Regions from separate parts of the Flavonifractor porci genome, predicted to be linked through region 2. Evidence: riboswitches for the same ligand, from Rfam matches in the RefSeq annotation. Region 2 holds a riboswitch; each other region holds the start of a gene.
What was found. A riboswitch is a leader RNA that binds a small molecule or an ion and turns the genes downstream of it on or off. The one in region 2 is predicted to bind molybdenum cofactor.
Positions count from the first base shown of each region.

Region 1: another riboswitch for molybdenum cofactor. It lies ahead of WHJ28_RS13635 (molybdopterin-binding protein); the one in region 2 lies ahead of WHJ28_RS01550 (hypothetical protein).
Region 3: another riboswitch for molybdenum cofactor. It lies ahead of modA (molybdate ABC transporter substrate-binding protein); the one in region 2 lies ahead of WHJ28_RS01550 (hypothetical protein).

Region 1 is NZ_JBBHLB010000018.1:18,766-23,002, reverse strand. Features, by position in the region: gene WHJ28_RS13645 (DUF3048 domain-containing protein) at 106-1,200, shown strand; gene gluQRS (tRNA glutamyl-Q(34) synthetase GluQRS) at 1,240-2,184, opposite strand; molybdenum cofactor riboswitch at 2,271-2,387, shown strand; gene WHJ28_RS13635 (molybdopterin-binding protein) at 2,455-3,480, shown strand; gene WHJ28_RS13630 (molybdopterin molybdotransferase MoeA) at 3,483-4,237, shown strand, end outside.
Region 2 is NZ_JBBHLB010000001.1:315,800-320,036, reverse strand. Features, by position in the region: gene WHJ28_RS01565 (FecCD family ABC transporter permease) at 1-621, opposite strand, end outside; gene WHJ28_RS01560 (FmdE family protein) at 618-1,190, opposite strand; gene WHJ28_RS01555 (class I SAM-dependent methyltransferase) at 1,171-1,893, opposite strand; gene WHJ28_RS01550 (hypothetical protein) at 1,916-2,482, opposite strand; molybdenum cofactor riboswitch at 2,452-2,588, opposite strand; gene WHJ28_RS01545 (AI-2E family transporter) at 2,824-4,017, opposite strand; gene tyrS (tyrosine--tRNA ligase) at 4,167-4,237, opposite strand, start outside.
Region 3 is NZ_JBBHLB010000018.1:13,061-17,297, forward strand. Features, by position in the region: gene WHJ28_RS13585 (sulfate/molybdate ABC transporter ATP-binding protein) at 1-352, opposite strand, end outside; gene modB (molybdate ABC transporter permease subunit) at 349-1,047, opposite strand; gene modA (molybdate ABC transporter substrate-binding protein) at 1,110-1,973, opposite strand; molybdenum cofactor riboswitch at 1,967-2,082, opposite strand; gene WHJ28_RS13600 (TOBE domain-containing protein) at 2,085-2,297, opposite strand; gene WHJ28_RS13605 (MogA/MoaB family molybdenum cofactor biosynthesis protein) at 2,360-2,845, opposite strand; gene WHJ28_RS13610 (MOSC domain-containing protein) at 2,848-3,285, opposite strand; gene moaA (GTP 3',8-cyclase MoaA) at 3,290-4,237, opposite strand, start outside.

The DNA.
Region 1 (4,237 bases), on a different contig from region 2:
GGCCACCTTGACGGGAGCCTGTCCCACAGAGTATGATAAGGATACCACACCGCGGAGCCCCGGCCCCCACGGCGGGCGCCCAGCAAGAAAACGGAGGATACCGTCATGGGAAAAAAACTGCTGCCCCTGCTGCTTACGCTGCCCCTGCTGCTCTCCGCCTGCGGTGGGTCCCCAAAACCGGAGGACTCTCCCGCGCCGCCCACTTCCTCCGCCCCCGTGGTGGAAAGTGCTGACCCGTCCCCCTCTGCCACGCCTTATGACGGTCCTCTCAATCCGCTCACCGGACTGCCCATGAGCGAGGAGTGGGTCAACCGCCGTCCGGTGGCCATCATGCTCAACAACCTGAAGCAGGCCCTCCCCCAGCTGGGCCAGTCTCAGGCCGATATCATCTATGAGATCCCCGCCGAGGGCGGCATCACCCGCATGGTGGGCGTCTATCAGTCCCTGGATGGGGTGGGCACTATCGGCTCCGTCCGTTCCGCCCGTCCCTACTATCTGGAGGTTGCCCTGGGCCACGACGCTGTCTTTCTCCATGCCGGCGGCAGCGAGGACGCCTACAGCAAAATCAAGACCTGGGGCGTCACCGCCCTGGACGCGGTGCGGGGCCCCTATCTGGGCAGCACCGAAAACAGCAACCTGATGTGGCGTGACCCGGTGCGTAAGCAGAGCTACAGCCTGGAGCACACGGTGGTCACCACCGGCCAGTCCATCATGGACCGGCTGCCCACTTACAACATCCGCCTGGACCACAAGGATGGCTATACCTATGAGATGAACTTCGCTCAGGACGGCACTCCCGCCGACGGCGTGGACGCCACCCAGATCACCGTTCCCGTCTCCAGCTACAAGACCGGCCGCTTCGTCTACAATGAGGACACAGGTAAGTACGGGGTGGAGGAGTACGGCGCGGCCTACATAGACGGCAACACCCAGCAGCAGGTGGAGGTCACCAACGTGGTCATCCTCAAGACTGCCTGCCACAACACCGGCGACTATCTGGGCCACATCACCGTGGATCTGTCCAGCGGCGGCAAGGGCTACTTCGCCTGCGGCGGCAAGATCACCGAGCTGACCTGGAGCAAGCAGGCCCCCAGCGGCCAGTTCTATTATGAGGACTCTAACGGCAACCCCATTACCTTCGGCGTGGGCAACACCTATGTGTGCGTGGTCCCCACCGACTGCAATGTAAGCTTCTCCTGAACATAAAAGGACGCCGCGGCAGATTGCCGCGGCGTCCTTTTACAGTTGATCGGGATCGATCGTAATATCTTCTCCGGGCACCTTGGCCCAGTCGAAGTCCTTGGCCAGCTCCGCCGGGCGCACCGGCTCCGCCCTGTCCAGCTGCCCGGCCCAGAAGGCCAGCAGGCCGGTCAACTCCTCCGGCGTAAACCGCTGCCGCAGAGCCCCCATATCCAGATCCCGCTCCCGTTTGGACAGCCGCCTGCCATCGGGGGCCAGCAGCAGAGGAACGTGGCAGAACTCCGGCGGGGTCAGACCCAGCAGCTCGTAGAGATAAATCTGCCGGGGGGTGGAGTCCAGCAGGTCCCGCCCCCGTACCACCTGATTGATCTCCATGGCCCCATCGTCATACACCACCGCCAGCTGGTAGGCATACACCCCATCGGATCGGCGGACAATGAAGTCTCCGCAGTCTTTGAGCAGGTTTTCGGTATAGGTTCCTTGCAGTTTATCCGTAAAGCTAACATCCCTGTCAGGCACCATCAAACGCCAGGCAGGACAACGCTTTTCGCCCAATTCCGCCCGCTCCTTCTCTGTCAAGTGTCTGCACTTGCCGCTATAGATCACCTGTCCGTCGCTCCGGTGGGGCGCGGAGGCGGCCAGCCGCTCCGCCCGGGTGCAGAAGCAGGGGTAGATCAGTCCTCTTTCTTCCAGCTCCCGGAAGGCGTCTGCATACAATTCTGTGCGGTCACTCTGGGTATAGGGACCGTGGGGCCCTCCCGTCTGATAGCCCTCTTCCCAGTCCAGACCCAGCCACCGCAGATCGTCGGCCAGCTGATCGGCGTATTCCGCCCGGCACCGGTCCGGGTCCAGGTCCTCCATCCGCAGCACCATGGTCCCCCCGGCGGAGCGCACCGACCACCAGGCCAGCAGCCCGGAAAACAGGTTGCCCAGGTGCATCCGCCCGCTGGGACTGGGGGCAAACCGTCCCCGCAGCTTTCTCATGCCTCTCTCCCCTTTCTTTCTGTAGTGTACCACACCCGTGCCACCTTGACCATTGCAATCTAACAAAAAATGTGGTATGCTGATGAAAATTGAGTGTGCTCCGAGCGGAACCGCCTACGGGCTCAGCCTATGGCGTACCGCCAGGGTCGTTCTGGAAACGGCGCGGCCTTCCGTCTTTGAAAAGGAGTCTCTTTCACAGGGGGTATTGTACCCTTCTGTCCAGAGGTACCGGATCGGACGGTACCTCTTTTTTGTTTGGAGGAATACAACATGAAATTGATCGACACCCGTGATGCAGTGGGCCACGTGCTCTGCCACGACCTGACCCAAATCATTCGGGGCGTCACCAAGGACGCCCGGTTCCGCAAAGGCCATGTGGTCACCGAGGAGGATATCCCGGTGCTGCTGAGCATGGGCAAGGAGCACCTCTACGTGTGGGAGCGCCAGCCCGGGATGCTCCATGAGGACGAGGCCGCCCTCCGCCTTCAGGCCCTGTGCCAGAATGAGCATATGCACGGTACCGCTGTGAAGGAGGGCAAGATCGAGCTCATCGCTGACATCGACGGCCTGTTTCAGGTGGACGTGGAGCGGCTCAACGCCCTCAACGGCGAGGACGACATCATGATCGCCACCCGCCACACCAACACCGTCGTCCACAAGGGGGACAAGCTGGCGGGCACCCGTATCATCCCCCTGGTCATTGCCGAGGACAAGCTGCGGCAGGTGGAGGAGCGGGCCGGCACCGGCCCCATTCTCTCCCTCACCCCCTGGAAGCTGAAAACCTGCGGCCTCATTACCACCGGCAGCGAGGTAGCCAAGGGTCTTATTCAGGACACCTTTACCCCCGTCATCATTGACAAGCTGGCCGCCTACGGCATTGAGGTCACGGAGCACTGCCTCCCCGGCGACGACATGGCCGCCATCACCGCCGCCGCCCTGGACTACAAGGCCAAAGGGGTGGACATGATCCTGTGTACCGGCGGCATGAGTGTGGACCCGGACGACAAGACCCCCAAGGCCATCAAGGACACCGGCGCGGACATCGTGTCCTACGGCGCCCCGGTGCTGCCGGGGGCCATGTTCCTGCTGGGCTACTTTGCCGATGGTACCCCCATTATGGGCCTGCCCGGCTGTGTCATGTACGCCAAGGCCACCGTGTTCGACCTAGTACTCCCCCGCATCGCCGCCGGAGTCAAGGTGAGCCGTGCCGACCTGAAGGCCCTGGGTCACGGTGGCCTGTGCCTGGGCTGCCCGGAGTGCCACTATCCTATCTGCCCCTTTGGCAAGGGGTGCTGACCATGGACACCGATCTTTCTCTGGAGCAGGCGGTAGAGCGAATGACCCAGGGTTTGTCCCACCTGGGTACCGAGGTACTTCCTGCCTTTCAGGCCCTGGGCCGCACCCTGGCAGCAGACGTGGTTGCCCCCATGGATCAGCCCCCCTTTGACCGTTCCCCTCTGGACGGCTATGCCCTCCGCTCCGCCGATATTGCCGGGGCGGACCGGGACCATCCGGTCTGTCTGCCCGTGGCAGACACCCTGTATGCGGGAGATGAGGCAAAATCCCCTCTCTTGCCCGGGCAGGCCATCCGCATCATGACGGGAGCCATGCTGCCCCAAGGCTGTGACTGCGTACTCCGCCAGGAGGACACCGACCGTGGCAACCCGGTAAACATCTATGCCTCCCTCCCTCCTTATAAAAATTATATCTACCAGGGTGAGGACTACCGGACGGGCAGCCTGCTGCTCCCGGAGGGCACCCGGCTGGATGCTGCTGCCCTTGGCGTACTGGCCAGCGCCGGTATGACAGAGGTAGCCGTGCGACGCAGACCCAAAGTGGGACTGCTCACCACTGGGGACGAGGTGGTGGAGACCGGGCATCTCCTCCCTCCCGGGAAGATCTACGGCTCCAACGGGGCTCTGCTCACCGCCCGGCTGACGGAGCTTGGCATCCCCGCCCTTTGCCGTCACGCCGCCGACTCCCCTGCCGCCGTAGCGAAGGCCATGGAGGGGATGCTGGCGGACTGCGACCTGCTCATCAGCACCGGCGGCGT
Region 2 (4,237 bases):
GAGCCAATAGGTGATGGCCGGGAGCTGCTCTTCGGTGTCTGCGATCAGCTTAATAAAGGAGGTACAGGAAGACACCAGCGAGCTGATCATGACGCCCGACAGGATCAGGCCCACCACCCGGTTCCCTCGGGCCCGATTGCCCACAAGGATGACCAGGGCTACGGTGGCCAGGCTGAATACAAAGGCCATACCGCCGATGACAGCGTTCATATAGCCCAGAATGATGGCCAGCGACGCGCCGAGCGCGGCTCCGGAGGAGGCTCCCAGGATGTCGGGCGCTGCCATGGGGTTCTGGAACACCCCCTGATAGCATGCGCCGGCGGTAGACAGGCTGCAGCCCACCATACAGGCAATGGCAATACGAGGTACACGGTATTTCAAAAACAGTGCCTCCTGGGTCGCCGTCCAGAAAGGCTCCGGCCTGAGTCCTGACACATCCAACCCCAATCGCTGACCCAACTGCTCCACCAGCTTCATCACCTGATCCCAGGTGATGCCCCCCAGCTCCCGTATGGAGATTGGGTAGCGCCCCAGTGTGGTGGACAGAATACAGGCAAGGATCAGCGCGGCCACCAGAATGACGATCACGGTGCCGAATGGGAGCTTTTTCTTCTCTGTCATCCCTTCCCACACTCCCGATCAGCAGCGGCTTCCCGGTAATAGCGCCTCCCCGCGCAGCTGCGGCAGAGGGAGACGCCTGCCACTTCCACATGACGGCCATCCGTGACCTCCTCGCCGCACCGGGCACAGGTGACGATCTCCATGGGAGGTCCGGGCATATCGCCGGCTTTCAGTTCGACAGTGACTTCCTGTGCTTCCAGCCAGCCCTCCTCGGACAGCGTTTCGTAAAAGTCCAGCAGATCTTCCCCTTCAGGCGGATGACGGTGTGCGTTTCGGACCACACGGACCGCTTTCTTGGTCTCCAGATTGACAAACGTAGCCGCTGTCTTGCCCATGTCCATACAATAATAGGTACGCTTCCCCACCGTGCAGCCGGTGGCGATCATGATGGCGTCGGCAGGGCAACGATTGCATTCCACAAAGACCATGGTCTTTTTTCGATCCGTCTCGTTGTCAAGGCCAAGCAGACGAAGCCCCATGTGGGCCATTCTCACGCCGAGGCACTGTCCGGAACAGAGGTGCCCATGAAAGGCCACGGCCCGTTCCACATCATCCCGGAAGCTTCTCATTTTCATCCCTCTCAATGATAAACAGTCCAAACTCTTTCCGGTTGGGAAGATAATAGGGCCACTTTTCGTCTCCGGTTTTCTCCAGCTTTTCCTCCAGGTACGCCTCCAGCATTTCATCACTCATAGGGCGGGTATAAGTTCGGACAAAGGTACGGGCATCCTCTATATCTGTAAGAGGCTGCCCATACTCAAGGACAAGCGCTTCATGCACATACTTTACGCCAATAGAGTCCAGATAGGCTTTTGTAGTTGCTATATTGAAACATTTTATCGTCTGATGCCCCTCGGGGCCGAAATTCCCCTTGCATTGAGCGTTTGTAATTAGAACAAACCGTTTTCCGGCCAGGTGGAAATAGTCGTCATAAATCTGACTTCCGCCAAAGAAAATTGCCATGACATTGTCCCAGGAGCCTGTCAATTCCGCTGCATCCATACACAACGTATGAATGTTTTCGATACCCTGTGTTGAAGCCTTGCGGCGCACATGCTCAACCGCGCCCGGGGCAATATCGACACAGGTGATCGCGGAACAATGATCCGCCAAAGCTAGATCTACAAGACCTGCGCCACAGCCCAAATCGCAGAGCGTTTCGCCTTCTGGAATATACTTTTTCAAGATCTGTGCCAGTTTTTTATTGTACCCGGTGTATTCTGCGGCATCTTCAAACCAGCGCACAGTCTGATTGTTCCATTTGATACGCATAGGCTGCCTCCTCAATTAAAAACTATGTTCTGTTTTCTCTGCGGTAGCGGATGAAAGCAGGCACTCCACTCTCTGTGTTTTTCAGGAATTTCATGTCTGAACGAAAAGCCCCATGTTCCGGATCACCATGATGAGCACGGTTGATCGGATAGCGACAAAGTGTGATGTGCCGCCCTCCATCGTCTGTTTCGAGAACGTCTGTTACCGTTTCAAAATACATTTGCTGGTTTTCAATACAGGTGTCGCGGTTGCCTCGAGCGAGGTGCTTGTGCCTACCCGGATAACTCAGCTGCACCTCTGGAAATGGGGTGCAGTAACCGCCAATATTTCCGATGAAATACACCGTATCCTCGTCTGTGACCACCTCATTCCAATGAACCATGAGGAATTTGGTCCATTTCCTCCACAGAGTCAGGGGGACAGGCGGCTTTGTGAAGTATATCCCCATAGCCAAAATGGAGATCAGCTGTATAAAAATGATAGCAACTTCACTTAAAACAAAAAGCTGCCTTGAAAACAAGACAGCAAAAATATACCATGCACCTACAGTTTTAGCAGGCCATAGCAGTCTTGTTTCCTTCTCAAACACGGAAAGCTATGCTGTTTCCGGCATAACTCAGTGACTGTCAACAGACAGTCAGGCCGCAAGTCATAGCATTCGCCTTAGACTCCACGGCTCGGAAACATATTTAGTTATTCTTTGGAGAGTATAACGATATTTTCAGACGATGTCAATATGAAATGCAATTAATGGGCGAAAAAGCAAACAAGGTACTGTTTGTGCAAGGTTGATTCTCGCATAAGTCGTTGTGCCACACGGTTTCTTTGAGTGAGACAACAGAAAAGGCAGACAGTGCAACTGCACTGCCTGCCCAATCCGAGAACACACTTCAAGATAGCCTTATCAGGAGTAGCGGAAGGCGGCCTTTTTTATTCTTCAGATGTCGGCCTTTGAGCGGCTTCCTCAAGAGGCTTGCCGTTGCCGTCGATCTCTTTGGCTCTCAGGCGGTTATTGACCCACTCCCGCACCAGGGCGTAGAGTACCGCGAAGGTGGGCACGCCCAAAATCATACCGGGGAAACCGAACAGGCCGCCGCAGGTGACAATGGAGATCAGCACCCAGATGGCGGACAGGCCGGTGCTGTCGCCCAGGATCTTGGGCCCGAGGATGTTGCCGTCAAACTGCTGCAATCCGATGACCAGGGCAAAGAACCGCAGGGCGGCCCAGGGGTCCACGATCACCAGAATAAACAGACAGGGAATGGCGCCGATGATGGGACCGAAGAAGGGAATGATATTGGTGACACCCACGGTAACGCTGACCAGCATGGGGTACGGGATCCGGAAAATGGCGCACAGGATGAAGCAAAGTACGCCGATGATGGCGGAGTCGATGATCTTGCCGTTGATAAAGCCCACAAACACCCGATTGGCGTGGCTGCAGATCTCCAGCAGCCGGTCAGAGCGGCGCTTGGATACCGTAGCATAGAGCAGCTTTTTCAGCTGGGGCACCAGCCGGTCCTTTCCCGCCAGCATATAGATGGAGGAAATGAGGGCGGTAATGCCCGCGATCACGCCGCTTCCGATGGCGAAGCCCACATCCAGCAGCTGGGGCAGGGCCTCCGCCGCCTTTGCGGTCACGCTGCTGATCATGTTCTGGAAATTACCGAACATATCGTTGATGGCGTCGGAATCCAGGTCAAATTGCTCGGTCAGGTCCTGTACCATCTGGTCCAGGCTGGTCAGGTAGGTCTGCATATTGCCCGCCAGATCCTTGACGCTCTGCACCACCTGGGGCACGATGAGACCCAGCAGGATGGCCACCACGGCAAAGGCCAGCACATAGACCAGCAGGATGGACAAAACACGCTTGAAGCGGTGATTGGGAAAGAGCTTCCGCTCAAAAAAGCACATGGGAGTGTTGAGCAGATAGGCAATGGCAAAGCCCACGATAAACGGGGACAAAACCCCCATAAACTGATTGATCCGGACTGTTACCACATTGAAATGGTTCAATCCCACATAAAACAATATAGCCACGATGAACACAATGAGCAGCTGCACATGGCTACCATCCAGGATGTACCATTTCTTCTTGTTCTTTTGGTCCTCTTTTTCCGGCACAGTGCCTTCCTCCTTTGCATCCGCCACACACATTGCCGGGGCGGTAAGCCTTCCAACAGACCTATTGTATCATGCCCGTTTCCCGCCTGCAACCAAAGTCAGGTAAAATTAAGAAAGGGGCTGCCGCACTGACGGCAGCCCCTGAACGCTCAGCCCTGCAGAGAGGCCCGGTGGAAGACCTTCTTGCCCTTCTTGATCATGACGCCGTCGCCGGAGAGCT
Region 3 (4,237 bases), on a different contig from region 2:
AGATCAGACGGCTTACCGTTTCCTTCCGGGCGGCTTTGTCCTGCACGCCCACGGCGATGTTCTGCGCCACTGTCATGTTGGGGAAGAGGGCGTAATTCTGGAAGAGGTAGCCTACCCGCCGCTTCTGGGGGGGCAGGTCAATGCGGCGCTCCGAGTCGAAGAGTACCCTGTCGTCCAGTACAATGCGGCCCCGGTCGGGCTTCTCAATGCCGGCAATGCACTTGAGGGTAAGGCTCTTGCCGCAGCCGGAGGCACCCAGCAGGCCGGTGACCTGGCTGCTCTCCGTCTCAAAGGCGCAATCCAGCTGGAACTTGCCAAAATCCTTGTGGATATCCACCTGTAACCGCATCATTCCACCTCCCCGGAGACAGGAACGGCCCGGCGGCGGGGCCGGCGGTCTTTTTTCTCCAGCATATTGACACACAGCAGCACCACGGCGGAGATGGCCAGGTTGATAAGCACCCACCGCATGGCCCCGGCATCGTCGCCGGTGCGCCACAGCTGGTACACCGTGGTGGAGATGGTAGCCGTCTTGCCGGGGGTGTACCCGGCGATCATGGCGGTGGCACCGTATTCACCCAGGGCCCGGGCGAAGGCCAGCACGGTGCCTGCGATGATGCCCTGCTTGCAGTAGGGCATCATGACCCGCCAGAAGATCCAGGCGTTGGATTTGCCCAGGGTACGGGCGGCGTGGGCCAGAGTGACGTCAAAGGATTCGAAGGCGCCTCGTGCCGTGCGGTACATCAGGGGAAAGGCCACCACCGCCGAGGCAAAGATGGCCGAGTACCACACCATGGTCAGTCGCAGGTCAAAGACCTCCAGAAACCACAGCCCAACGGCCCGCTTGGGCCCCAGCAGCCGCAGCAGGAAATAGCCTACCACGGTGGGGGGGAGGACCAGGGGGAGGGTGAGCACCACGTCCAGCACGCCCTTTACCAGCCGGGGCAGCTTGGCCACATAGTAGGCCGCCAGAATGCCCAGGAAGAAGATGAGCACAGTGGAAATGGCGGCAATGCGCAGGGAATTCAAAAGGGGATAGAGATCCAGAACCAATCACCTGCCTTAAGATTAGAAAATGGGCCTGCCGCCGTGGCGGCAGGCCCTCATGCTTACTGGATCACGGTGAAGCCCACGCCCTCCAGCACGGCGATGGCGTCGGCGTCGGTGTGCAGATAGTCCAGGAAGGCCTGTGCGGCGGCCTGGCTGGCCTCGCTGCCGCCGCACTTCATGACGGCAGCGGGATAGATGACCTGATCACACATCTCGGCGGTGGCCTGATCCACCACGGTCAGCTCATAGGTAAAGGCGTCGGTGGCGTAGATGATGCCGCAGTCCACGGCCCCCTCCTTTACCTGATTGGCTACCTCAGACACGTTAGAGGCATAGGTCACCTTGCCGGCGTCCTCCAGAGCGGTGATGTCGATGCCCAGAGTGTCCAGGATCTGGAGGGAGTAGGCTCCCACGGGCACGTCGTCGTTGCCCAGGCAGAGCAGGGACAGCTTGTCGCTGGCCAGATCGGAGAAGGACTGGATGTCCTTGGGGTTGTCGACAGGCACCGCCAGTACCACCTTGTTCTCCACGAAGTTGATGCGGGTGTCGGACTGCACGAAGTCCAGACCCTGGTTGGTGCCAGTGGTATCGGCGCTGTCCAACTGATTCATCTGCTTCTGGGCGGCGGAGATAAACAGGTCGCACACCGCGCCCTCCTCGATCTGGGTCTTGAGGGTGCCGGAGGAGTCGAAGGTAAAGGTGAGCTTCACGTTGGGAGCCACCTCTTTGTACAGGTCGGCGATCTGGGTGAGGGTGGCCTCCATGGAGGCGGCGGCAAATACCACCACTTCAACCTCCTCGGTCTGGGCGGGGGTGTTGCTGTTTTGGGCGGGGCTCTGGGCAGCACCAGGATTGCCGCCGCCGCAGGCGGCCAGAGCCAGGCTCATGGACAAGGCCAGCAGAAGGGCAAGCACTTTTTTCATGTTGAAAACTCCTTTACAAATACGGTAGGCATATCCGTTTCCAGATATACCCCGGCCCGCCGCCATGGCTTCCGCTTTAGGCGATACAGGCTCGAAGTGATGGGACAGGGATCAGTCCTCCACAGCCACCATGACGGAAGTGGCTTTGATGACGGCGTAAGCAGTGCCGCCTACTTTCAGGCCAAGTTCCTGAATGGATGCCATGGAGATGGTGGAGGTAATGACATTGCCGCCGCCGATGTCGATCTTGACAATGCCGTTGACAGCCCCCTCCTGAATGGATACCACGGTGCCTTTCAGCTGGTTTCTCGCGCTGAGTTTCATTGTAGTCCTCCTTTCTTCTTTGGTCTTATTCCGGACTCCGGAAAACGGAGTGGGAACCGGGTTTATCGGGCGCAGTTATTGGCAGTACCCCTTAAAATCTCCAGACCGTGGGCCAGAGAGGGGAGAATAAACTCCAGGCACTCCCGCACCGCCTTGGGGCTGCCGGGCAGGTTGACCATGAGCGTCTGTTTGCGGATGCCCGCCGCCGCCCGGCTCAGCATGGCCCGGGGAGTGATCTGGAGGGACTGCCACCGCATGGCCTCAGCAATGCCGGGGGCGGGGCGCTCAGTGACTGAAAGGGTGGCCTCTGGTGTGAGATCGGTGGGGGAGAAGCCGGTGCCGCCGGTGGTGAGGATCAGGTCGGCCAGGTCGTTGTCGCACAGCTGTTTTAACTCGCTGCCCAGAGGCTCCATGCCGTCGGGCAGCAGAGCGGTGTGGACCACCTCATAGCCTGCCGCCTCCACCATTTCCTGGATCATGGGACCGCTCTTGTCCTCCCGCTGTCCGGCATAGCCGGAGTCGCTGAGGGTGATGATGGCTACCCGCATACTCAGCCCTCCTCCATGATGGTGAGAGTATCGCCCACCGAGATGGTGCCCCCATGGAGCACCTTGGTAAACACGCCCTCCCGGGGCATGATGCAGTCTCCCATGACCTTGTAGATCTCACAGTGGGCATGGCACTGTTTGCCCACCTGAGTCAGCTCCAGTACCACATCGTTGCACTGGAACTTGGTGCCGATGGGCAGGGCTTTGAAGTCGTAGCCCTCCACCACCAGGTTTTCCCCGAAAGCGCCGTCGTCCACCACGGCGCCTCTGGCCCGGAAGGCCTCTACCTGCTCGTGGGACAGGAGGGACACCTGCCGGTGCCACTTGCCGGCATGGGCATCCCCCTGGATGCCCCAGTCCTCCACAAACTGGGCGGAGCCCACATTCTTCTTCTGGGTGCCCTTCTGTTCACTGATACAGACAGCGATCACTTTGCCCATGGTCTTATCCTCCAATTTGATTCATATTGCGCCCTTCGTCCCGCTCCTGCCTGTCTCCGCCGAAGTGATGGCTGGCGGGTTTATGGCCGATGGCGTCGATCATGGCCTGGAGAAGGGCGGCATCGTCTGCTCCAGCGTCCAGCAGGGCCTTCAGGTCCACCCCGTGGTCGTATTGCAGACAGGTCTTAAGAAAACCGGTGGCGGTGAGCCGCACCCGGTTGCAGCTTTGACAGAACTGGTGGGAAACCGCGCTGATGAAGCCCACCTTGCCTTGGAAGCCGGGGAAGGTCACATTCCGGCTGGGACCGCCCAGAGCATCAGAGGGGCAGGGAAGGGCGGGGCCGAAGGCGGCCTCCAGCTGCTGCAGCACCTCCTCCTCGGTGCGGCGGATGAGGGTGTCCCCCAGGCCAATGGGCATCAGCTCAATGAAGCGAACGCTCAGGTCCCGGTCCTTGGCCAGGGCGGCCAGAGGGACCAGCTGGGCGTCATTGCCGCCGGAGGGGACGCAGTTGACCTTAACGGTGAGGCCCGGCGCGGCCAGGGCGGCCTCCAGCCCCTCCAGGGCCCGGGGCAGCTCGTCCCTACGGGTAAGAGAGGCAAACTGGGCCCGGTCCAGAGTGTCCAGACTGAGATTGACTCCGTCCAGCCCAGCCTTCAAAAGGCCGGGCAACTGGTCGGCCAGCAGCACCCCGTTGGTGGTGAGGCTGACGGTGCGGATACCGTCGATGGCCTTCAACTCTTTCACCAGACTGGCCAGGCCCTTGCGGACCAGAGGCTCGCCGCCGGTGAGGCGCACCTTTTCCACGCCCAGAGAGGCGGCCAGACGCACCAGACGGATGATCTGTTCATAGGAGAGGATGGCGCTGTGGTCCACCCACTCTACGCCCTCCTCGGGCATACAGTAGCGGCAGCGCAGATTGCACCGGTCGGTGACCGACACCCGCAGATAGCG